One region of the Microbacterium sp. 01T413_2 genome, then DNA from elsewhere that is predicted to be linked to it. Evidence: predicted binding sites of a transcription regulator. Region 1 holds the regulator's gene; each other region holds the start of a gene.
The links. Region 1 encodes HrcA, which represses chaperone genes, less so after heat shock. Its sites were predicted from a motif close to TTNGCACTCGNNNNNNNCGAGTGCNAA; they were not measured.

Region 1 (9,947 bases):
GACCGTTGCAGGTCTGGCACGGGAACGGGATCGTCGTGCCGAAGCCCTCGCAGGAGCCGCACGGCGCGGTCGTGATGACGTTGCCGAGCAGGCTGCGCACCTGCTGCTGCACGTGTCCGGATCCGCCGCAGATGTCGCAGGTGACCGGTGAGGTGCCCTCCTGGCAGCAGGAGCCCTGGCACGTCTCGCACAGCACGGCGGTGTCCACGTCGATGTCGCGGTGCACACCGAACACGACGTCGCCGAGCTCGAGCGTGACCCGCACCAGCGCGTCCTGGCCCCGCTCCCGGCGCGAACGCGGCCGGGCCGCGCGCGCCCCTCCGCCCCCGAAGAAGGTCTCGAAGATGTCGCCGAAGCCACCGAACCCACCGAAACCGCCGTTGCCGTTCTGGTCGCCGCCCATGTCGTAGCGGCGCCGCGAGTCGGCGTCGCTCAGCACGTCATAGGCGTGCGTGACGAGCTTGAACCGCTCCGCCGCATCCTCACTGGGGTTCACGTCGGGGTGCAGCTGACGCGCGAGCCGTCGATACGCCTTCTTGATCTCGTCCTCGCTCGCATCGCGCGAGACGCCGAGAACCTCGTAGTGATCCGTCACCATCGCCTTTCCGGGCCGCCGTCGGCGGCATGCGTGTTCGTGCGGCCGATCAACGGCCGGTCTCATCCTCTTCGAGCAGCTGCGACAGGTAGCGGGCCACGGCCCGCGCCGCCGCGAGGTTGCTCGGATAGTCCATGCGGGTCGGCCCCATCACGCCCACGCGCGCGGTACCGCCATGCGTCAGGTAATCGCTCGCCACGATCGAGGCCTCGCCGAGGCCGAACGCGGCGTTCTCCGTGCCGATGCTCGCCGCGAGTCCGTGCTCGTCGACGTGCATCTCGCTCATGAGGCGCAGCAGCGTCACCTGCTCCTCGATGGCCTCGAGGAGCGGATGGATGCTGCCGCGGAAGTCGTGCTCCCGGCGGGCCAGGGTCGCCGCCCCCGCCATGACCAGGCGCTCCTGCCGGAACTCCGCGAGCTCCTCGGCAACGGCGCGCAGCAGCGCACCAAGGGCCGCGTCGATCCGAGGGCCGTACGAGGTCTCCGCCGCCGCCTCCACGCGCTCGGCACCGCGGCGCACCGAACGGCCGGTCAACAGCTCGGTGATGACCGCGCGGAGCACGCCGAGCTCTGGCTCGTCGAGCTCGACCGGCAGCGGCACGATCCGCTGCGACACACCGCCGGCGTCGGTGACCAGCACGATCAGCAGCCGGCTGGGGCCGAGGGCGACGAGCTCGACGTGCGTGACGTGCGCACGAGCGAAAGACGGATACTGCGCCAGCGCGACCTGGCCGGTGAGGCGTGTGAGCACGCGCACCGTGCGAACCATGAGGTCATCGAGGTCGGCAGGATCCGCGAGGAAGGCCGTGATCGCGTTGCGCTGTGCCGAAGAGAGCGGTCGCACCTGCGCGAGGTGGTCGACGAAGACACGGTATCCCTTGTCGGTCGGCACGCGCCCGGAAGAGGTGTGCGGCGCCGCGATGAGGTCCTCGTCCTCGAGCTGGGCCATGTCGTTGCGGATCGTGGCCGCGGACACGCCGAACGCGTGCCGCTCCACGATCGACTTGCTGCCGACCGGCTCGTTCGTCTCCACGTAGTCCTCGACGATGGCACGGAGCACCTGGAGTCCGCGTTCTGAGACCATCACTCCTCCTCACCGTTGGCACTCGTGCGACCTGAGTGCCAATCCTATCCTGCCGGGCCGGGAGCGGACCGAGGATACGACACTCTTAGGATGTGGCCATGGGTCAGGACGTCGTGCGCACCAGGATCTCCTCCGGCGACCTGCTCGGCCGACGTGACGTCGGTATCGATCGCTACCTCGGCGTGCCGTACGCGGCGCCCCCTTTCGGCGAACTCCGCTTCCGGACCCCGCAACCGGTGGAACCCTGGTCTGCACCTCGCGACGCCGAGACATTCGGTCCGACGGCCCCGCAACTGCCGTATGCAGGGGCGACCGCGGAGATCCTCGGCAGCGTCCGCATCGACGGCGACGGCATCCTCACGGCGAACGTCTGGGCTCCGGCCGACGCGAACTCGGCCCCTGTCGTGCTGTGGATCCACGGCGGCGCACTCGAGCGCGGCACGGCGGCACTGTCGATGTACGACGGCACGGCGTTCGCCCGCGACGGGGTGGTGTTCGTCAGCGTCGGCTACCGGCTGGGGTCCGAGGGCTTCTCGGTGCTCGAGGGGGCGCCCCGCAACCTGGGGCTGCAGGACGTTGCGGCGGCCCTGCACTGGGTGCGCGACGAGATCGCGGCGTTCGGCGGCGACCCGAATCGGATCACGCTCATGGGCGAATCCGCGGGCGGCGCGCTCGTGGCAGCGTTGCTCTCCCGGCCCGACACCCGCGCGTTGGTGCGCGGCGCGATCGTGCAGTCCGGACCGCTGGAGGCGCAGACGCCGGAGCGCGGCGGACGCGTGACCCAGCAGCTCGCGAAGCGCCTCGGCGTCGCGGCGACGCGCGAGGCATTCACGTCTCTCACTCCGGATGCCCTGCTCGAGGCACGGCGCGCGCAGTCCGCCGGATCCTCCCCGCTCGGCGGTGCCCCCGGCTTCCAGCTCGTGCTGGATCCCGATTCGCTGCCGCGATCACCGCACGAGGCGCTCGCCGACGTCGATGTGCCGCTGTTGATCGGCACCAACACCGACGAGTACCGTCTGTGGTTCCCGCCGGAGGCGCTGGCCGCAATCCGGCCGTCGAAGCTCCTGCTCGCGCGGCTCGCCCTGCGGATCCCGGCCGCAGCCGCCAGGGCCGTACGTGCCGACCATCCTGGAGGTAGCACCGGGGAGGTGTTCGGCCAGCTCGCCACAGACCTGTTGCTGCGCGCGCCGGCCGCCCGGGTCGCGCGCGCCCGCACCGCGCAGACGTTCGTGTACGAGTTCTCGTGGCCGAGTCCGGTGCGTGACCTGCGCGCCGCGCATGCCCTGGAGATCGGGTTCGTGTTCGACCGGCTCCGCGATCCCGAGAGCGCCAAGATCGCGGGCACCGCGCCCCCGCAGGCCCTGGCCAGCGCGATGCACGACGCCTGGGTGCGCTTCATCCGCGACGGCGATCCGGGATGGCCGGCGTTCGACATGCAGCGCACCGCGGCGCTGTTCGATGGCGCAGGCGAAGGGCCCGTCATCGGCCCGCAGCGAAGGCAGACGGTGCTGGATCTGCTGCCGGCACCCAGGGGCTGAGCGTCGTCCGCCTCCGCTCACTGGTCGCGAATTGCGGTTCGCTGCGGCGAATGAGCGCATTTCGCGACCAGTGAACGGCCTGCGCCGGATCAATCCGTCAGCGCGCGCACCACGGCGTCGGCGAGCAGCCGTCCGCGCAGCGTGAGCACGAGGGTGCCGCGCAGTGCGGGACCGGCTTCGACGAGGCCGTCGGCGATGAGCCCCGCGACCCTGGTGCGGGCGTCGGCCGCGATGGCGTCCAGCGGCATGCCCTCCGCCATGCGCGAGCGCAGCAGGATCCGCTCCAGCAGGGCGGCATCTGCATCGGGCCGCTCCGTGCCCGCTGCCGGTGACTCCCCCACCGCGAGCCGCTGCGCGTACGCGGCAGGGTGCTTCACGTTCCACCACCGCAGGCCGGCGACGTGGCTGTGCGCCCCGGGCCCGAAGCCCCACCAGTCCGTGCCGCGCCAGTACGCCATGTTGTGCCGGGAGCGCTGATCCGCGGCACTGCGACCGACCTCGGTCGAAGGCCGACGGGCCCAGTTGCTCACCTCGTACCAGTCGAACCCGGCCTCGCTCAACAGGCTGTCGGCGAGCTCGTACATGTCGGCCTGCAGGTCGTCGTCGGGAGCGGGAACCTCGCCGCGCCGGATCTGACGGGCGAGTTTCGTGCCGTCCTCGATGATCAGCGCGTACGCGGAGATGTGATCCGGATCCAGGGCGATTGCGGTCGTCAGCGAGGAACGCCAATCCTCCAGCGACTCCCCCGGTGCCCCGTAGATGAGGTCCAAGCTGACCGCGAGCCCTGCGGCGCGGGCCGCGTCGACCGCGGTGCGCACGTTCTCCGGCCGGTGCGTGCGGTCGAGCGCCGCGAGCACGTGCGGCACGGCGGACTGCATCCCGATCGACATCCGGGTGACACCGGCGGCCGCGAGCTCCTCGGCCACCTCAGGGGTCACCGTGTCGGGGTTGGCCTCCACGGTCACTTCGGCATCGGCGGCGATGCCGAACGCGCCGACCACGGCGCCGAGCATGCGGCCGAGGTCGCCCGCCGGCAGCAGCGTGGGCGTCCCGCCGCCGAAGAACACCGTGCTCAGCGGGCGGAGCGGACCGCGCTCGGCCAGCACGTCGCGGGCGAGGGAGATCTCCTGGATCAGGGTGTCGGCGTACGTGTCCTGCCGCGCACCGCGCAGCTCGGACGCCGTGTACGTGTTGAAGTCGCAGTAGCCGCAGCGCACCCGGCAGAACGGCACGTGCAAATACGCGGAGAACGGCGCGTCAGGATCGATCGGCAGATCATCCGGCAGGCGGCCATCCGCGGGAGCCGGATCCCCGAGCGGCAGGGGGCCGGCCATCAGGCCGTCCTCCCCGTCAGCAGAGACCCCATCAGAGGGGCGTCGCGTACAGCGGGGAGATCGCCCGCAGGTACCGAGCGAACAGCTCGCGACGGCGGCGCTTCACCAGATACGGGAAGCTGCGGTACAGAAAGCTGTTCGGTCGGTCGAAGGCGCGCACCGTGAACCACACCTCGTCGGCGTCGTTCCACTCGATGTCGAACGACTCCTCGCCGCTCACCACGGATCCGGCGACCGTGCCCAGCACGAACCCGATCCGGTGGGTCTGCTCCGTCACCGAGATCACCCGCAGCTCGGCGTCCGCACGCATGCCCGACACCCGTCCGTGCAGCTTGAGAGTCATGCCGGGGCCCACCCACGGCGTGCCGTCCTCGTCGTAACGCGGCTCCACCTCGGTACGGCTCGGGGCGATCGGGGCGCCCTCGGCGTCGAAGCTGACCCCGGCGTACCCGGGGCTCGATGCCGGACGCACATCCGTGAGCTGAAGACCCGCCGCACGTTGCGCCGTCCAGGACAGCAGGGCGTCGCCGGCGGTGCGGAACCGCTCTTCGCCACTGCCCAGCCGCCACGACTCCTCGGCGGGAATGCTCCGCTCCGGCGGATACTGCATCAGGTCGGGCGCGTGGGTTGCCCCCACGGCGGCATAGTCCACCGTTCCTTCTCGGAATGTCCCGCGACGCATGACAACCACCCTACTTGCTGGCCCCGGCGCCCCACCCAGGTTCTCCCAAGGGTGGGGTGCATCGCGCGCAGCCTACTTCTTGTCCTTGCCCTCGACATCTCCCGAGAGCGCGGCGATGAACGCCTCCTGGGGGACTTCGACGCGGCCGACCATCTTCATCCGCTTCTTGCCCTCCTTCTGCTTCTCGAGGAGCTTGCGCTTACGGGTGATGTCACCGCCGTAGCACTTGGCGAGCACGTCCTTGCGGATGGCGCGGATGGTCTCGCGGGCGATGATGCGTGCGCCGATCGCAGCTTGGATCGGCACCTCGAACTGCTGACGCGGGATCAGCTTGCGCAACCGCTCGGCCATCATCGTCCCGTAGGCGTAGGCCTTGTCGCGGTGCACGATCGAGCTGAACGCATCGACCTTCTCGCCCTGCAGCAGGATGTCGACCTTGACCAGGTCGGACTCCTGGGATCCCGAGGGCTCGTAGTCGAGCGAGGCGTAGCCCTGCGTCTTGGACTTCAGCTGGTCGAAGAAGTCGAACACGATCTCGCCGAGCGGCATGTTGTAGCGCAGCTCGACGCGCTCCTCGGAGAAGTACTCCATGCCCAGCAGGGTGCCGCGGCGGGACTGGCAGAGTTCCATCACGGTGCCGACGTAATCCTTGGGCAGCAGGATGGCCGTCTTCACCATCGGCTCGGAGACGGATCCGATCCGCCCGTCGGGGTACTCGCTGGGGTTGGTGACGGTGACCGTCTCGCCGGTGTCGGAGGTGAGCACCTCGTAGATCACGCTCGGTGCGGTCGTGATGAGGTCGAGGCCGAACTCGCGGGACAGCCGCTCCGTGATGATCTCCAGATGCAGCAGGCCGAGGAAGCCGCAGCGGAACCCGAAGCCGAGTGCGACCGAGGTCTCCGGCTCGTACTGCAGCGACGCGTCGGAGAGCTTGAGCTTGTCGAGGGCCTCACGCAGCTCCGCGTAGTCGCTGCCATCGATCGGGTAGATGCCGCTGAACACCATGGGCTTCGGGTCGGTGTATCCGGCCAGCGCCTCGGTCGCGGGCTTGCGGGCGTTGGTGATCGTGTCGCCGACCTTCGACTGGCGCACGTCCTTCACGCCGGTGATCAGGTAACCCACCTCACCGACGCCGAGGCCCTTGGAGGGCACCGGCTCTGGGCTGGAGACGCCGATCTCCAGGAGCTCGTGGTTGGCTCCCGTGGACATCATCTGGATGCGCTCGCGCGGCGACAGCTTGCCGTCCACCATCCGCACGTAGGTGACCACGCCGCGGTAGGAGTCGTAGACCGAGTCGAAGATCATCGCGCGCGCCGGGGCGTCCGCATCGCCGGACGGCGCCGGGATCTGCTGCACGAGACGGTCCAGGAGCTCCTCCACGCCGACGCCGGTCTTGCCGGAGACCCTCAGCACATCCTCGGGGCGGCCGCCGATGAGATCGGCGAGCTCCTTGGCATACTTCTCGGGCTCGGCGGCGGGCAGATCGATCTTGTTCAGCACCGGGATGATCGTGAGATCGTTCTCGAGCGCGAGGTACAGGTTCGCGAGTGTCTGGGCCTCGATGCCCTGCGCGGCGTCGACGAGGAGGATCGCGCCTTCGCACGCGGCGAGCGAGCGGGAGACCTCGTAGGTGAAGTCGACGTGCCCCGGAGTGTCGATCATGTTCAGCGCGACGGTCTCGCCGTCGACCTGCCAGGGCATGCGCACGGCCTGGCTCTTGATCGTGATGCCGCGCTCGCGCTCGATGTCCATGCGGTCCAGATACTGCGCGCGCATGTCGCGGTCGGAGACCACGCCGGTGATCTGGAGCATCCGGTCGGCCAGCGTCGACTTGCCGTGATCGATGTGGGCGATGATGCAGAAGTTGCGGATCTGCTGCGGAGGCGTGGCGGCCGGCTGCAGCGGAGTGAGTGCGCGAGGTGACATGGGGTCCTGAACGATGCGGGGTCCGGCGGGCGGATCGGGCTGACCCGGGCGAAACGGGTATCCCTACGATTCTACGGGAGTGCCGGATGCCCGCGGAGGCGGCCGCTCCCCGCGGGCGGGTTCCGCGGCAGGCGAGCCCGATATACGGCATCACGCCCGGCCGATGATAGTCTCGCGAGGTTGCCGCTCCCCGGAACCGGGTGTCAGCGGCAGCAACACTCCGTCTCGCGCTGCGCGGGCCGGAGCACCGCGTCACCGGTTTCGGGTCGTGTTGATATGGCATCGACCCAGCGCTGCGTCGGAGATCCCGCGCTGCGCCTGTGACCAGAGAGAGAAACCATCTTGATCAAGTACTTGCTGCGCCGGGCTCTCGGCTGGCTCCTCATGATCGTGGTGGCGACCAATGTCACGTACTTCCTCGCGTGGGCCTTCCTCGATCCGCGCAGCAACTACGTCGGCCGTCGCCCTCCGCTGAGCGAAGACCAGATCAACCGCCTCCTCGAACCTCGCAACCTCAGTGACACCGTGCCGCTGCTGGAGCGCTGGTGGCACTGGTTCACCGACATCGTCCTGCATTGGAACTGGGGAGTGAGCCCGGTCGGACAGTCCGTGAACGACCAGATCGCGTATCGCATGTGGGTCTCCGGCGAACTCGTGCTCGGCGCGACGATCATCACGGCGGTGCTCGGCATCGCCATCGGCGTGTACACCGCCTCTCGGCAGTACAAGGTCGCGGACCGTGTCTGGCAGGGCATCTCCATCGTCACCATGAACATCCCGATCATCGTCGCGGCGCTCGGAATCGTGATCATCGCGATCGCGATCAACGACGCGCTCGGCTTCCGGTTGTTCTACGTCACGGGGGCGCGCAGCGACGGGGTGACGGGGTTCTTCCCGGTGCTGATCGACACCCTGCAGCATCTGATCCTTCCGACCATCGCGCTGGTGTTCATCGGCTACTCCAGCTACCACTTCCTGCAGCGCTCCCTGCTGCTGGACAACATCAAAGCCGACTACGTGCGCACCGCGCGGGCAAAGGGCCTGACGAAGCCGCAAGCGATCCGCAAGCACGCGCTGCGCACGTCGCTGATCCCCGTCGCGACCCAGCTGGCCTTCAGCATCCCCACCGTGTTCACCGGTGCGGTGCTGACCGAGACGATCTTCGCGTGGAACGGCATGGGCCGGTACTTCGTGCAGACCATCGGCACCAACGATGTCCACGGCGTGGTGGCGATCGCCGCCTTCAGCGCCGTGCTCACGGCGATCGGCGCCATCCTCGCCGACATCGCCGTGGTGGTCCTCGATCCGCGAGTGAGGGTGAGCTGACATGACTTCCCAGACCGTCCAGCCCCCCGTCGGGCCCGACACCACCGCCGCGCGGATCCCGCGCAAGCGCATCGGCACCTTCCGGCTCTACTACCGCCGCTTCGTGCGAAACCGTCCCGCGGTCGCGGGCGTGTTCATCTTCGCCTTCCTCGCGTTGTTCGCGGTGTTCGGCCCTCTGATCGCGCACTTCAGCTTCAGCGAACTCGACTTCCTGGCGCTCGGCACTCCGCCGGACGGCACGCACTGGTTCGGCACCGCCGCGGACGGCGGGGACCTGTTCGCGCAGACCGCCGTGGGCCTGCAGCGGTCGCTGATGATCGCACTCACGGTCTCGATCGGTACCACGGTGATCTCCGCGATCGTCGGCACGGCAGCCGCCTACTTCGGCGGCACGACCGAGCGCATCATCCTGCTGATCATCCACTTCCTCATGGTCGTGCCGACGTTCCTCATCCTGGCCCTGGTCTCCTCGAACGCCGGCGGGGACTGGCGCGTGATCTCGGCCGCGATGATCTTCATCAGCTGGTTCTTCCCCGCCCGCGTGATCTGGACGATGGCGCTGTCACTGCGTGAGCGCGAGTACGTGCACGCCGCGCGCTACATGGGCGTCCCCGGCATGAAGATCGTGCTGCGCCACCTGCTGCCGAACATCGGCTCGCTCCTGGTGATCAACTTCACGCTCGGCGTCGTCGGCGCGGTCATCACTGAGACCGGCCTGTCCTTCATCGGCTTCGGCGTCAAGATCCCCGACGTCTCGCTCGGATCCCTCATCGGCATCGGAGCGAACTCCCTCGCCAGCGCCCCGTGGACGTTCTACTTCCCCGCCCTCGCGCTGACGCTGCTGACCGTCTCCATGGCGCTCGTCGCCGACGGCCTCCGCGACGCCCTCGACCCCACCTCGGCGGCGGGAGGCCGCGCATGACCGCTCCTCTTCTCTCCGTCCGCGATCTGAACGTCAGCTTCGCCTCCGAATCCGGCCGTGTCGACGCCGTCCGCGGTGTCTCGTTCGACCTCGAGCCGGGGCGGACGCTCAGCATCGTGGGCGAGTCCGGCTCCGGCAAGTCGGTCACCTCGCTCGCGATCATGGGTCTGCTCGATGAGAACGCGAAGGTCGGCGGGTCGATCATGTTCGACGGCATCGAGCTCGTCGGAAAGAGCGACAAGGAACTCTCGGCACTGCGCGGCAACGGCATCGCGATGATCTTCCAGGATCCGCTCACCTCGCTCACCCCGGTGTTCACCGTCGGCGACCAGCTCATCGAGGCACTCACCGTGCACCGCAGCATGTCGCACGCGGACGCGACCGCGCGAGCGGTCGAGCTGCTCCGGCTCGTCGGCATTCCGAGCCCGGAACGGCGACTGAAGTCGTTCCCGCACGAGTTCTCCGGCGGCATGCGCCAGCGCGTGGTGATCGCGATCGCGATGGCCAACAACCCGAAGCTGATCATCGCCGACGAGCCCA
Region 2 (3,523 bases), on a different contig from region 1:
AGGCGACGGCCTCCTGCTCCCAGCGGGGCACCTTCTCGCTGTCCCGGTAACTGGCGACGACGGCGATCAGCAGGGAGGCGCGCAGAGGCTTGGACGAGGGCGAGTCGTCGCCCGTCGTCGCTGCGATGGCCGCACCCAGTCGTTCTCGGTCCTGTCCACGCAGCTCGATCAGGCGCCAGGGCCGCAGCGAGGAGTGATCCGCGACGCGGCCGGCGGCCGCGATCAGCGGCAGCAGCTGCTCGCGGGTCGGCGCGTCCGGGGTCACCTTGGACCAGGACTGCCGACGGCGAACGGCTTCGAGTGCGCTCATGCCCCGGTCGCGGAATCGTCCGGCTGGAACGACAGCGCGATCGAGTTCATGCAGTATCGGTCGCCGGTCGGCGTGCCGAATCCGTCCGGGAAGACGTGGCCCAGATGCGAACCGCAGTTCGCGCAGCGCACCTCCGTGCGCAGCATGCCGAGACTGTTGTCCTCGATCAACTCCACGGCTTCAGGCCGGACCGACTCGTAGAAGCTCGGCCAGCCGCAGCCCGAGTCGAACTTCGTGCCGCTGCGGAACAGCTCGGCGCCGCACGCGCCGCAGGTGTAGAGGCCGGCACGGTGCTCGTCGAGCAGCTCGCCGGTCCACGCCCGCTCGGTCGCGGCCTCGCGCAGCACGGCGTACTGCTGCGGGTCGAGCTCGGCCCGCCATTCGGCGTCGGTCTTGGTCACGCGGTGCGACATGGATCCTCCCGGGGTCGGATCCATTCTCGCGCGTTCCTGGCCGTGGAGGGGCGGCGGCCGGGCGCGCCGTCCGGGCCGGGCGCCGACGGCGACGTAGCCTGATGGGGTGACCGACCTCCTCAGCGACCGCGAGCGTGTGATCCTCGCGTTCGAGGCGCGGCGCCCCGGGCACTCCAGCGCCAAGGAGGAGGCGATCCGCGCCGAGCTGGAGCTGACGCCGGCGCGCTACTACCAGCTGCTGGACCGGGTCATCGAGTCTGAGCAGGCGCTGATCGCGGATCCGATGCTGGTGCGTCGACTGCGCCGGATCCGAGACGACGCGGCAGCGCGGAGATCGGGTCGCACCGCGCTGTCCGCCGGCTGAGGCGCAGCCGCGCTCGAGATCGACGGCCTGTCGTTCACCGAAACCGCAGCAGGACCCCGGATAACATCGGGGGATGCCAGAATCCGCCCGCGACCGATTCGACGTGATCCCGCACGCGCAGGGACGCGTCGGCGCCCACCGTGCCGAGAACCCCGGGATGCGCGGCTGGTTCGTGCTGCTGTGGGCCGCAGTGGCGACGGCGGTGCTGATCGCCGTCGGGATCTTCGCCGCGATGCTCGCCATGGGCCGGATCAGCTTCGACGGCGGTGCGCCGGTGCCCACGGCATCGCCGACCGCTACCGTGGCGGCGCCGACGCTGGACACGTCGTACGCCGTCCTGGTGCTGAACGCGACCGGCGTGAACGGGCTCGCCGCGAGCACGCGCGACACGATCGTCAACGCCGGGTTCGCCGGCGGCTCCGTGGCGGCGAGCGATGCCGACACCCAGGACTTCCCCGCGACCACGGTCTACTACAAGACCGAGGCGGACAAGCCTGCGGCCCAGGCGCTGGCTGCCCTCATCGGCGCGACGAAGGTCGCCCTGAGCGATCGGTACGGCGACGACGTCGTGACCGGCCAGAAGCAGCTCACCGTGGTGCTCGGGCTCGATCTCGCGAAGAACGCACCGACCACGGAGCCGACCCCCGCCGACACGTCGGGCGACGGCTCGGCGGGCTGAGCCCGGACGCTCTCTCTACGGCTTGCACTCACAGGGGTCGAGTGCCAGACTGGGTTTAGCACTCGACTGATCTGAGTGCTAAAACCCAATGTCTACGTCCASGAGGGACGACAGAACTCATGGCAAAGATCATCGCTTTCGATGAGGAGGCCCGTCGCGGTCTCGAGCGCGGCCTGAACATCCTGGCCGACGCGGTCAAGGTGACCCTCGGCCCGCGTGGCCGCAACGTCGTGCTCGAGAAGAAGTGGGGCGCCCCCACGATCACGAACGACGGCGTGTCCATCGCCAAGGAGATCGAGCTCGACGACCCGTACGAGAAGATCGGCGCGGAGCTCGTCAAGGAGGTCGCSAAGAAGACCGACGACGTCGCGGGTGACGGCACCACCACCGCAACCGTGCTCGCCCAGGCGCTGGTCCGCGAGGGCCTGCGCAACGTGGCCGCCGGTGCCGACCCGATCAGCCTGAAGAAGGGCATCGAGAAGGCCGTCGCCGCCATCACCGCCGAGCTGCTCGCCTCCGCCAAGGAGATCGAGTCCAAGGAGCAGATCGCCGCTACTGCGTCGATCTCCGCCGCCGACCCGGAGATCGGCGAGCTCATCGCCGAGGCCATCGACAAGGTGGGCAAGGAGGGTGTGGTCACCGTCGAGGAGTCCCAGACCTTCGGCACCGAGCTCGAGCTCACCGAGGGCATGCGCTTCGACAAGGGCTACCTGAACCCCTACTTCGTCACGGACCCGGACCGCCAGGAGGCTGTCTTCGAGGACCCGTACATCCTCATCGCGAACCAGAAGATCTCGAACATCAAGGATCTTCTGCCCGTCGTCGACAAGGTGATCCAGGACGGCAAGGAGCTCGTCATCATCGCTGAGGACGTCGAGGGCGAAGCCCTTGCGACCCTGGTGCTGAACAAGATCCGCGGCATCTTCAAGTCCGTCGCCGTCAAGGCTCCGGGCTTCGGTGACCGCCGCAAGGCGCAGCTGCAGGACATCGCGATCCTCACCGGCGGCACCGTGATCACCGAGGAGGTCGGTCTCAAGCTCGAGAACGCGACCCTCGACCTGCTGGGCCGTGCGCGCAAGGTCATCGTCACCAAGGACGAGACCACGATCGTCGAGGGTGCCGGAGACGCCGAGCAGATCGCCGGTCGCGTGACCCAGATCCGTCGCGAGATCGAGAACACCGACAGCGACTACGACCGCGAGAAGCTGCAGGAGCGCCTCGCCAAGCTCGCCGGCGGCGTGGCCGTCATCAAGGCGGGCGCGGCCACCGAGGTCGAGCTCAAGGAGCGCAAGCACCGCATCGAGGACGCCGTCCGCAACGCGAAGGCCGCCGTCGAGGAGGGCATCGTCGCCGGTGGTGGCGTCGCCCTGATCCAGTCCGGCACGAAGGCCCTCAACGGCCTCGAGCTCACGGGCGACGAAGCGACCGGCGCGAACATCGTGCGCGTCGCGATCGAGGCGCCGCTCAAGCAGATCGCCCTCAACGCCGGTCTCGAGCCGGGCGTCGTCGCGCACAAGGTCTCCGAGCTCCCCACGGGTCACGGCCTCAACGCCGCGACCGGCGAGTACGGCGACATGTTCGCACAGGGCATCATCGACCCGGCCAAGGTCACCCGCTCGGCGCTGCAGAACGCCGCGTCGATCGCCGGCCTGTTCCTCACCACCGAGGTCGTCGTCGCCGACAAGCCGGAGAAGGCTTCGGCCATGCCGGCCGACCCGTCCGGCGGCATGGACTTCTGAGTCCAGCCCCCTTTCGAG
Region 3 (9,947 bases), on a different contig from region 1:
CCCAGGCCGCCCTCGCGTGCCATGGCGATCGCCATGCGCGCCTCGGTCACGGTGTCCATCGCACTGGAGAGCAGAGGTGTGGCGACCGAGATCCGGCGCGTCACACGCGAGGAGGTGTCCGCCTCGCTCGGGATCACGTCCGTGTGCCCGGGCAGGAGCAGGACGTCATCGTAGGTCAATCCGACAAAACCGAACGGGTCGTGCTGCTCCATGGGTTGCGGGGCTCCTCTTCTGCGCGCGTGTATCGATTCTAAGTGCCGCGTGGGGTGCGGTATTCCCAGGAACGGACTCGTGGAGTGGACGCTCAGGGGCGCTCATCCGCGGCGCATGCGAGCGGCCGCCGTCACAGGGGGATGACGGCGGCCGCGGGGCGAAGAGGAGAACGAGGCCGATACCGGTCCCGCCGCCAGATCAGGCCGTGATCGTCGCGGTGCCCGTGCCGCCGAGAACCTCGGCGGTGATGGCGCCACCCACCGGCGCGACGTTGTTGAACGTCACCTTGACCTGCGCGGTCGTCGACGCCGTCACCTGGAAGATGACCGGCCCGCCGGCCGCAGGGTCTCCGCTGACGAAGCTCAGGCCGGACAGGCCCGAGTACGAGGCGGCCGTCGCGCCGTTCGCGAACGTGAAGGTGACGAGGGTGCCGGCCTTGAGGGAGCCGTCGACGTAGTTCGCGCCGTCGGTGTACTGGCCCTGGATCTTGAAGTTCGGGTTCGTGCCGACCTTCGGGTTCGCCGTCGCGGTCACTTCGGCGTAGTTCGCCACGGGCGCCGTCTCACTGGCGGCCGCGAGTGGCGTCGCCACCGCCGCGGCGATGACCGGCAGCGACCACGCGGCACCCTTGACGATGGCGCGGCGGGGTACCTGGCGTGCGGGAAGGGTATCGGGCATGACTGCTCCAGTTCTGTCTGCGTCCGTCGGGGCGGAGGCGGTGAGACCGCTCCCCGCGGGTGTCGGGGGCGGTGGTCCTCCGTCATCCAACCCGCGGATCCTCCCTCGGGAGCACCGAGCGCTCCACCCCGTCGACCCGCGTGCGAAGCCGGTCGTGTCAGGTATGACAGCGGCCTGGCAGGCCGGATCGTGCCGCCGCACGCAGGCGTGCAGGCGACGGCAGGTTCTCGGCCGCCATCGCCCTCGCCAGACTCGACCCGTTGCTCAGGCCGACCTGCACGGCGATGGCGTCGATCGTCTGCGGCGGCCGACCCTCCTCCTGCAGCAGGGCCACGGCGGCGGCCACACGGATGCGCCGGATCTCCTGTCGGATCGTCCGGCCCGACGACTGGAACTCGCGCTCCAGCTGGCGCAGCGACACGTTCACCTCGGCCGCCACCTCCGCGGGGCTGAGCCCCGCGTCCGCATGACGTTGCCGCAGGATCGCGGCGGCGCGCTGATGGATGGAGGGCACGGTCCCAGGCCCGGCGCCGACGGTCGCCCGCCGGATCACCACCAGGAGCATGTCGCGCAGGATCTGCGAGAAGCGCCCGCGCGAGAGCACATCGATCTCATCGTCGCCGTGCAGGGTGTGCACGAACGCTCCGATGGGCCGGAGCAATGCTGCGTCCTCGATGGGGATCGCCGCATTCCTCGGCAGCGAGAACTGCGGGATCTCGTCCAGGGGCATGCCGATGCCGATCACCTCACCGGAGGATGAGGACGACATGCGCACCGAGGCCGTTCCGGTCACCACGATCCCCTGGCCATCGCGGATCACCTGCCGGCCGTCGCGGGTGGGGATCTCGACGGATCCCCCGCGCACCAGGAACAGTCTCAGGCGTCCGGCAGCGACACCGGAGGCGCGGTCAGAGCCGGCGTCGTGCTCATGGACCGAGATGGTCACCGCGCCGAACACCAGGTGCTTCGGCGGCGCGGACGCGGCCGGAGTCCTCGCCTCACGGAGAGCCCGCGTGCTCGTGACGCTCGGCCGATCTCGGACGCTGCCCAGCCGGGCGACGACGTCCCCCGACGGAAGTTGCTGAACCAGCACGCTTGCCTCCCCATGGCTCCCCACGAGCCGTTCCGATATGCGGCGAGCCTTTCGGGCATCCGCACCTCGACTCGCCACAGAGGAAGGAGTCGGCGACCGGGAGGAGGTGACGCGCGCGTCGATCACAAGCGGGTCGCACGCACTCGGCGCAGGGAGGCGGACGCGGCCACAGCGAGGCCTGGGGTGCACGCGGGGCCGGCCCTGTGGGCCACTGGGGCCGGGAGCTCAGCGGCCCTGCTCGCTGCGCCATCGTCGCGCAGACCCGGATCTAAAGGACGCGGATCCCGCAGACGCCGATCCGGCAGACGCGGGATCCAGCAGACCCGGATCCGGTCGACCCCGATTCAGAAGGCGGCCGCCGCGAGTCGGTCAGGGCACGGGGATCGTGTCGGTGCCTGGGTGCGACGCCTCGACTGTTCCTCGGCCGGATCGGATCCGGCGGGCGGCGAGCGCGAGGTCGATCAGGAACACGGCGATCGCAACCCAGACGATCGCGAAGCCGATCCACCGCTCGGTCGGCATCGGCTCGTGCATGACGAGCACGCCGACCAGGAACTGCATGATCGGGGTGATGAACTGGATCATGCCGATCACGGTCAGCCCGATCCTGCGGGTGCCCGCGGCGAACAGCAGCAGCGGCACGGCGGTGGCGATGCCCGCGAAAGCGAGCAGGCTCGCATGGAGCGGGCCGTTCGCGCCCATCGTGATGCCGGTGGTGAGTCCCACGGCGATCAGCTGTACGACAGCGACCGGCAGCAGCCAGAACGACTCCAGGGTGAGACCGCTCACGGCGTCGACCGAGGGACCGATCTTCTTCTTGACGAGTCCGTAGATGCCGAACGAGGCGGTCAGCGAGAGCGCGATCCATGGGAAGGTGCCGTGGGCGAAGACGATCACCAGTACCGCGACGGTCGCGATACCGATCGCGACCCACTGCAGCCGGCGCAGCTTCTCCTTGAGCACGAACACGCCCAGCAGCATGGTGCCGATCGGGTTGATGAAATAGCCGAGGCTGGTCTCGACGATCTCGCCGTTCAGGGTGGCGAGGACGAACACCTGCCAGTTGATGTAGATCAGCACCCCGGCGAGCGCCGTCAGCGCCAGCAGTCGCGGCTGCCGGACGATCGTCATCAGCGGCTTCCAGCCTCGGGTGATCGCCAGCAGGATGAGGCAGAACACGAACGAGAGCGCGACCCGCCAGGCCACCAGTTCCCAAGGGCCCGTCGGCGCGAGCAGCAGGAAGTACAGCGGCAGCACGCCCCACAGCAGATACGCGCCGATCGCGGAGGCGACGCCCACGGTCTGGGCGCTGCGGGGGGTGGTGGTCACCGATCCACCTTATTGCCGCGCGGCGAGGAGGCAGGCCGCTGTGCGAGATGGATGGCCCTCGGATCCCGATCGGGTCCGTGACACGACGAAGGCCCGGATGCGCAGGGCATCCGGGCCTTCGAAACGTCAGTGGACGCTCAGCGCACCACGACGGCGAGCACGTCGCGCGCGGACAGCACGAGGAACTCGTCGCCGCCGAACTTCACCTCGGTGCCGCCGTACTTGCTGTAGAGCACGCGGTCGCCGACGTTGACGTCGAGCGGGACGCGGTTGCCGTTGTCATCGATGCGGCCGGGGCCCACGGCCACGACCTCGCCCTCCTGGGGCTTCTCCTTGGCGGTGTCAGGGATGACCAGGCCACTCGCGGTGGTCTGCTCGGCCTCGACCTGCTTGATGACGATGCGGTCCTCGAGCGGCTTGATGGAAACCGACACGGTCTACCTCTTTCTTGACGGTTCAAGACTGATTAGCACCCTCAGCCTGAGAGTGCTAACGACAGTCTAGGCACATCGCTGGCACTCATGCAATCAGAGTGCCAACCTGCCCCTGCCGTCCGCCCCCGCGCCGAGAGCACACGCACTCGCCGACTGCACTGCGTGTTGGCGCGAAGAACGTGTGCCCTCGCCGACAGCGCGTGCACTCGACGGGCCGGTCCGCGCATGGCGGACGGATAGCCTGGACCGCGTGGATATGAGCGAACTGCGAACCCTGCTGACGCCCGAGGCGCTGCGGGCGATCGACGAGCTCGGCGAGATCGGATCCACGGATGCGGCCGCCCGCGCGGTCATGCGCCTGCGGGCGGAGGGACACTCGCCCGAGTTCGTGTCCGCCGTGGTCGGCCAGGCGCGACTGCGCACGAAGGGGGCGGCGAAGTTCGGCGAGTTCGCGGACCGGATGCTGTTCACGCGCGCCGGCCTGGAGCAGGCGACCAGGCTCGCGGTCGCCGCGCGTCATGCCGGCCGGATGCGCGCCGCCGGGATCGCGCACGTGTCCGATCTCGGGTGCGGCATCGGCGGCGACGCGCTCGCCTTCGCCGGCGCGGGACTGCGGGTCACGGCCGTGGATGCCGACGAGGTCACGGCCGCGCTGGCGGCGTACAACCTGGCGCCGTTCGGATCCGACGCCGAGGTGCGGCACGGGTTCGCGGAGGATCACGCGCCCTCGACCGCTGGAGACGGCGTTTCGTCTCGGTCGCCTTCGGCGTCCTCGCTCAACGACCCCGGAGGGGCGACCGAGGCGGTGTGGCTGGATCCGGCACGGCGCAGCGCGGGGCATTCCGAGACCCGTCGCGTCTCCGCAGACGACTACTCCCCCTCGCTGGACTGGGCATTCGCGCTCGCCGCGCGCATCCCCACCGGAATCAAGCTCGGGCCCGCCCATGACCGGGACACGATCCCCACCGACGTCGAGGCGCAGTGGGTGAGCGCGGATGGTGACGTCGTCGAGCTGGTGCTGTGGTCGGGCGAACTGGCGCGCGGAGGTGTTCGGCGAGCTGCGCTCGTGATGCGCGGCGACCGCGCGCACGAGCTGACCGCCCCTGCCGACACGGAGGACGCCGAGGTGCGGGAGCTCGGCGCCTATGTGCACGAGCCCGACGGCGCCGTGATCCGCGCCCGCCTGATCGGCGACCTGGCGCGCAGCCTCGACGCGGGCATGCTGGATCCGCACATCGCGTATCTGACCTCCGATGCTCCTGCCGACAGCCCGTTCGCCGCATCGTTCCGGGTGCGCGAAGTGCTGCCGATGAACCCGAAGGCGATCGGATCCGCCCTCAAGAAGTCGGGCATCGGACGCCTGGAGATCAAGAAGCGCGGCGTGGACGTGGATCCGGCCGCGTTCCGCAAGAAGCTGAACCTGCGCGGCTCCGCGGAGGCGACCCTGATCCTCGTGCGCATCGGCGACAGGCGGCATGCGATCCTCGCGGACCGGGTCTGAGAGCCGTCATGGCGCCGTGAGGAGTCCCTCGACCCCGACATCGGCGTTCTCCGTGATGATGAGATACGGCACGGCGTACACGGCGAAGCGCATCTCGATGATCGCGGAGGGCCGGTCCCGCGTCGCGGCCAGCTCTAGCCTGACCACCGTCCCGCGGGGATCCACAGGCTCGGTGAAACTGAGAACCTTCGACGAGCCGTCATACGTGCTGCCATCCGATCCGCACGCCCGCTGCGTTTCGGGGGCCTCGACGATCAGGCATTGGGATGTTCCGCTGTCCGCGTAGCCGCGCCAGATCGTCAGCCCCCGCCAGCGCCCGACGATGGACAGCCCCTCGAGCTGCTGCTCGGCCGAGATCCTCGCCGTCGCCGCGATCTCCGCGTCGCTCATCCCCTGGTTCATCGTCCGCGACTCGGCCTCCCAGCGCTGGATGGCCCCGCCGGGGAACCCTCGTCCCGCGAGGAACACGACCCCTCCGTAGCCGACCTGCACGTTGCGGCCCGAAGCCGGAGCAACGGTCGTGTTCACCTGAAGGGAGTACGGATTCTTCTTGAGGTCCTCGATCCGCTGGCACTGCCGCTCCATCGGCAACCCCGGCACGTCCAGCGCGGCGCAGCGCAGTTGTCCACCCACCTCCGTCCAGGTCCACAACAGGGCATCCGCCTGCCGATCGAGCAGCAGTACGCTCCCGGGGTCGTACTTCGCGTCGTGGAGGAGCGTGTCCCGCCGCTCAGCCTCGCCGGACCGGAGGGCGAGCCCCACGTCGGGCGGGCGCGGGATGGCCCAGCCGATCAGCAGACCGACGAGGATCAACGCCGCCGCTGTGCCGATGAGGTAGCGAGGGCGCTTCCCGCGGCCGGTGGCGAACCAGGCGACTACCCGTTCACGAGCTGTCCCGAACGGCCGACTCCGTCCCGTTCCACCGACGATCACGCCGGATCCGTCAGCGAGACGGGACATCGTCGGCGGATCGGGCGCGAGCGGTGGGGAGCCTTCGTCTCGGTGCGCTCGCCCCGGAACAGGTTGGGCGCCTGACGTGGGGAGCGTCCCTTCGGCAGGCTCCGGGCCCGGCGCGGCGGCATCCGCGCGCCGCAGCTCCGTCAGCTGCGCGGCCTCGGCCGGACTCAGGCCGGATCCGTCCCGGCCGAAGGCACGGCGCTCCAGCTCGCGACGTTCCTCGCCCGGTTCCGGATCCGCCATGGCGCTATCCGAACCAGCCGAACCGGTAGGCGGCCCAGAGCAGCCATCCCGCGCTGTACAGCGTTGCCACGCTCCCGAGCACGAGCGCCCAGACCGCCAGGGCACGACTCTCCTCCGGCCGGCGCAGCGACATGATCGCGGCGATCACCGAGACGATCGCGACCGGGATCCCCCAGCCGACGAACAGCGAGGCGAACAGAGCCACGATCGCGGACAGCAGCGCCCATGGCGCCAGCCGCGGCTCGGCGGGCGCTGGCGTCGGGGCCTCGGTCCCGTCCGTGGGGTGCCACTCCTCGTGTGCCACCGTCGCGCCGTCCCGGTCGAGCTCGAGATCCTCGATCTCGACCCCGCCGTCCAGCTGCGGCCCGCTCTCCACCCCCACGGGCACGGGAGCCGTCGGCAGCCGGGTGTAGCGCTGCGGATCCTTCCCGTCCGTGGTCGCCATCATCAGACCTCGGCGCCCACGCGGACGCGAGCGTCCGCCGCTGCGGAGGAGTCCTCTGCGACCTGGATCTCGGTCACCGGCAGCGTCGAATCGGCGCCGAACGCGAGCGTGGAGGGGCGCCGGCCGGAGGCGATCAGCTCCGCCGCGAGCCCGGCGATCATGGCGCCGTTGTCGGTGCAGAGCGACAGCGGCGGAATCCGCACCGTCACTCCCGCCTCCGCTGCACGGGCGAGCGCGACGTCGCGCAGCCGGCGGTTCGCGATGACGCCGCCGCCGAGCAGCAGCCGAGGCACGCCGCGGTCGGCGCAGGCCGCCAGCGCCTTTGTCACGAGCACGTCGACCACGGCCTCGCGGAAGCTCGCGGCGACGTCTGCCACGGGGATCGGGTTGCCCGCGGCCTCCTCCCGCTCGATCCAGCGGGCGACCGCGGTCTTCAGCCCGGAGAAGGAGAAGTCGTAGCGGTGCTTGTCCAGATCCGACGCACGCGACAGCCCTCGCGGGAACCGGATCGCGGCGGGATCCCCGTCCACCGCCGCACGGTCGATCTCCGGCCCTCCGGGATACGGCAGGCCGAGGATGCGGGCGACCTTGTCGAACGCCTCGCCGGCGGCGTCGTCGACGGTCTCGCCGAGCAGTTCGACGTCGGTGGTGAGGTCGCGCACGTGCAGGAGCGAGGTGTGCCCGCCCGAGACGAGCAGCGCGATCGTGGGGTACTCCAGGGGCACGGAGTCGGGTGTGAGGATGTCAGCGGCGATGTGCCCGACGAGGTGGTTCACGGCGTACAGCGGCTTGCCGAGCGACACCGCCAGACCCTTCGCCGCACCGATGCCGACCATGAGTGCGCCCGCGAGTCCTGGCCCGCTGGTCACTGCGATTGCGTCGAGGTCTTCCAGTCGCACCTGCGCCTCGGCGAGGGCCCGCTCGATCGCCGGCTGCATCTCCTCGAGGTGCGCCCTGGCCGCGACCTCGGGCACGACACCGCCGTAGCGGGCGTGCTCGTCCATGCTCGACGAGATCGTGTTGGACAGCAGGGTCCGGCCGCGGACGATCCCGATCCCGGTCTCGTCGCAGCTCGTCTCGATCCCGAGCACGAGGGGCTGGTCAGTCATCGGATCCCTTCCCGCGCAGGTCGAGCTTCATGATCACGGCATCCACGTCGTCGGGCTGGTAGTAGCCGGCCCGCCGGCCGATCTCGGCGAACCCCTCCGAGAGGTACAGCCCCTGGGCGACCGGGTTGTCGGCGCGCACCTCGAGGAACACCTCGCGTGCGCCGCGCTCCGCCGCTTCTGCGAGCAGCGCCCGCAGCAGCGCTCTGCCGCGGCCGGATCCGCGGTGCTCGGCATCGAGGGCGATGGTCTGGATGTCGCTGTCGGCGGATCCGCGCAGTGCGCGCACACCCCCGTAACCGACCACGTGCTCGCCCTCGGCCTGCTCTGCGCCGTTCTCCACGTCGACGAAGTAGCGGCCGTGCGGGCTCGCGAGTTCAGCCGCCATCAGCTCGACGCTCCACGCGTCGGTCGGGAACGAGCGCCGTTCGATGAGCATGATCTCATCGAGGTCGGCCGTCGTCGCGGCGCGGATCACGACCCCACCCGCTTCGGCGCCGAGGGCACGCGGGCGTCCGGAGCGCGCAGGTAGAGCGGCTCGGATCCGGTCAGGGTGCGTCCGGCGGCGACCGCGCGGCGGGCGACACGCGCGACGGCAGCTCCCGAGATCGCGGCGACCTCGAAGCGACGCAGCGCCCCCAGCTTGCGATCGACGTCGCCCTGCGGCACGAGCACCGTGTCGACCACGGCGTGCGGGATGCCGTCCACGTCGATCCCCTCGTACACGGTCACCGCGGTCTCGCGGCGGCGGGCGTCGGTGAGGATCGCGAAGGGGTGCTGCGGCGGATGCTCGCCCTCGATCACGGCGAGCGCGGCGGCGTGGTGGCTGGGCACGGCGATCACCGGAATGCCTCGCCCGAGCGCGAATGCGCGTGCGGCGGCGATGCCTATCCGCAGCCCCGTGAACGGACCGGGCCCCATGCCCGCGGCGACATGCGTGAGCGGATCCGGCACCTCCTCGGAACCCTCTGCCGGCGCGGCCGCGAGCACCTGCTCCAGCAGGGAACCGATCGCCTCGGCGTGACCGAGATGTCCCGCCTGCGCCACATCGGCGAGGGTGCGCCCATCGCGACCGATCAGGCCGACGGCCGAGCCGAGTGAGGTGTCCACGCCGAGAATCACCCTTCCAGGGTAGCCGCCGTGGCCGCCGACCGGTCCTTGCGCGCGGTCCGTCCCCGATCCCTCGGTCAGTGCGTGGAGACCCCGGCTCGCTCCCAGCGGTCGCCACCGCGGTCCTGCGCGAGGACGGCGGCATCGCCCGCAACGGCCGCCAGCGCATCGAAGTCGTACTCCGCGGCGGCCGCGCCGGCCCAGCCCACGCTTGCCGACACGCGCACGGACGCGCGAGGCCCGGAGTCCTCGATCGTCGAGACCCGCTGCAGCAGCGCCCGCAGTTCGCGCCGCACCGCGTCCTCACCACCGGGCAGCAGGGCCAGCGCGCGCACGTCCGAGACCCGCTCGACGTCGGCTGCGGCGGGCAGCGCGTCGAGCACGTGCGCGTGGAATGCCTCCACGATGCTGGCGAACACGGCCGGGCCCGAGGCCTCCGCCAGGTCTGCGGGATCGTCCAAGCGGATGTCCAGTAGCGACCACGCCGGCTCCTGCGCCTGCTGAGCACGGGCGAGGCGCGCCCGCAGCGCTGCGCTGGTGGCGGTGCCGTCCGCACTGTTGCGTCCGCCACCGCGCAGCAGTGCCTCGCCGCGGGCGAGGAGCACGATCGTGATCGCGGCGCACTGGCTGGTCAGCAGGATTCCGACGCCGTTGATGTCGCGCAGCATGCGCAGCTCGTCGCCGGGAGAGGATCCGACGCCCGCGAGTCCGGCGATGACGCCGAACACCGCCACCACGACGAACGCCGACGACACCAGCGCCAGCGGCAGCACCACGTCACGGGCGCTGATCCGCAGCCGGAACAGCTCCCACGCCGCGAGACCGGCGAACACCGCTG

Region 2: groL (chaperonin GroEL) is a predicted target of HrcA. The motif match lies at 1,822-1,848, and genes of this name have one in related genera.
Region 3: groES (co-chaperone GroES) is a predicted target of HrcA. The motif match lies at 3,826-3,852, and genes of this name have one in related genera.

The regions. Positions count from the first base shown of each region.
Region 1 is NZ_JBFTQL010000024.1:37,383-47,329, reverse strand. It holds gene dnaJ (molecular chaperone DnaJ) at 1-595, opposite strand, end outside; gene hrcA (heat-inducible transcriptional repressor HrcA) at 645-1,679, opposite strand; gene AC1DMN_RS13295 (carboxylesterase/lipase family protein) at 1,778-3,217, shown strand; gene hemW (radical SAM family heme chaperone HemW) at 3,307-4,551, opposite strand; gene AC1DMN_RS13285 (DUF1990 family protein) at 4,583-5,233, opposite strand; gene lepA (translation elongation factor 4) at 5,306-7,159, opposite strand; gene AC1DMN_RS13275 (ABC transporter permease) at 7,502-8,485, shown strand; gene AC1DMN_RS13270 (ABC transporter permease) at 8,487-9,407, shown strand; gene AC1DMN_RS13265 (ABC transporter ATP-binding protein) at 9,404-9,947, shown strand, end outside.
Region 2 is NZ_JBFTQL010000022.1:949-4,471, reverse strand. It holds gene AC1DMN_RS12270 (nitroreductase family protein) at 1-310, opposite strand, end outside; gene msrB (peptide-methionine (R)-S-oxide reductase MsrB) at 307-723, opposite strand; gene AC1DMN_RS12260 (DUF3263 domain-containing protein) at 830-1,087, shown strand; gene AC1DMN_RS12255 (LytR C-terminal domain-containing protein) at 1,161-1,766, shown strand; gene groL (chaperonin GroEL) at 1,886-3,505, shown strand.
Region 3 is NZ_JBFTQL010000010.1:73,979-83,925, forward strand. It holds gene guaB (IMP dehydrogenase) at 1-212, opposite strand, end outside; gene AC1DMN_RS07865 (hypothetical protein) at 412-891, opposite strand; gene AC1DMN_RS07870 (helix-turn-helix domain-containing protein) at 1,049-1,984, opposite strand; gene rarD (EamA family transporter RarD) at 2,354-3,313, opposite strand; gene groES (co-chaperone GroES) at 3,451-3,747, opposite strand; gene AC1DMN_RS07885 (class I SAM-dependent methyltransferase) at 3,998-5,248, shown strand; gene AC1DMN_RS07890 (hypothetical protein) at 5,255-6,448, opposite strand; gene AC1DMN_RS07895 (hypothetical protein) at 6,453-6,896, opposite strand; gene tsaD (tRNA (adenosine(37)-N6)-threonylcarbamoyltransferase complex transferase subunit TsaD) at 6,896-8,002, opposite strand; gene rimI (ribosomal protein S18-alanine N-acetyltransferase) at 7,995-8,438, opposite strand; gene tsaB (tRNA (adenosine(37)-N6)-threonylcarbamoyltransferase complex dimerization subunit type 1 TsaB) at 8,474-9,121, opposite strand; gene AC1DMN_RS07915 (hypothetical protein) at 9,187-9,947, opposite strand, start outside.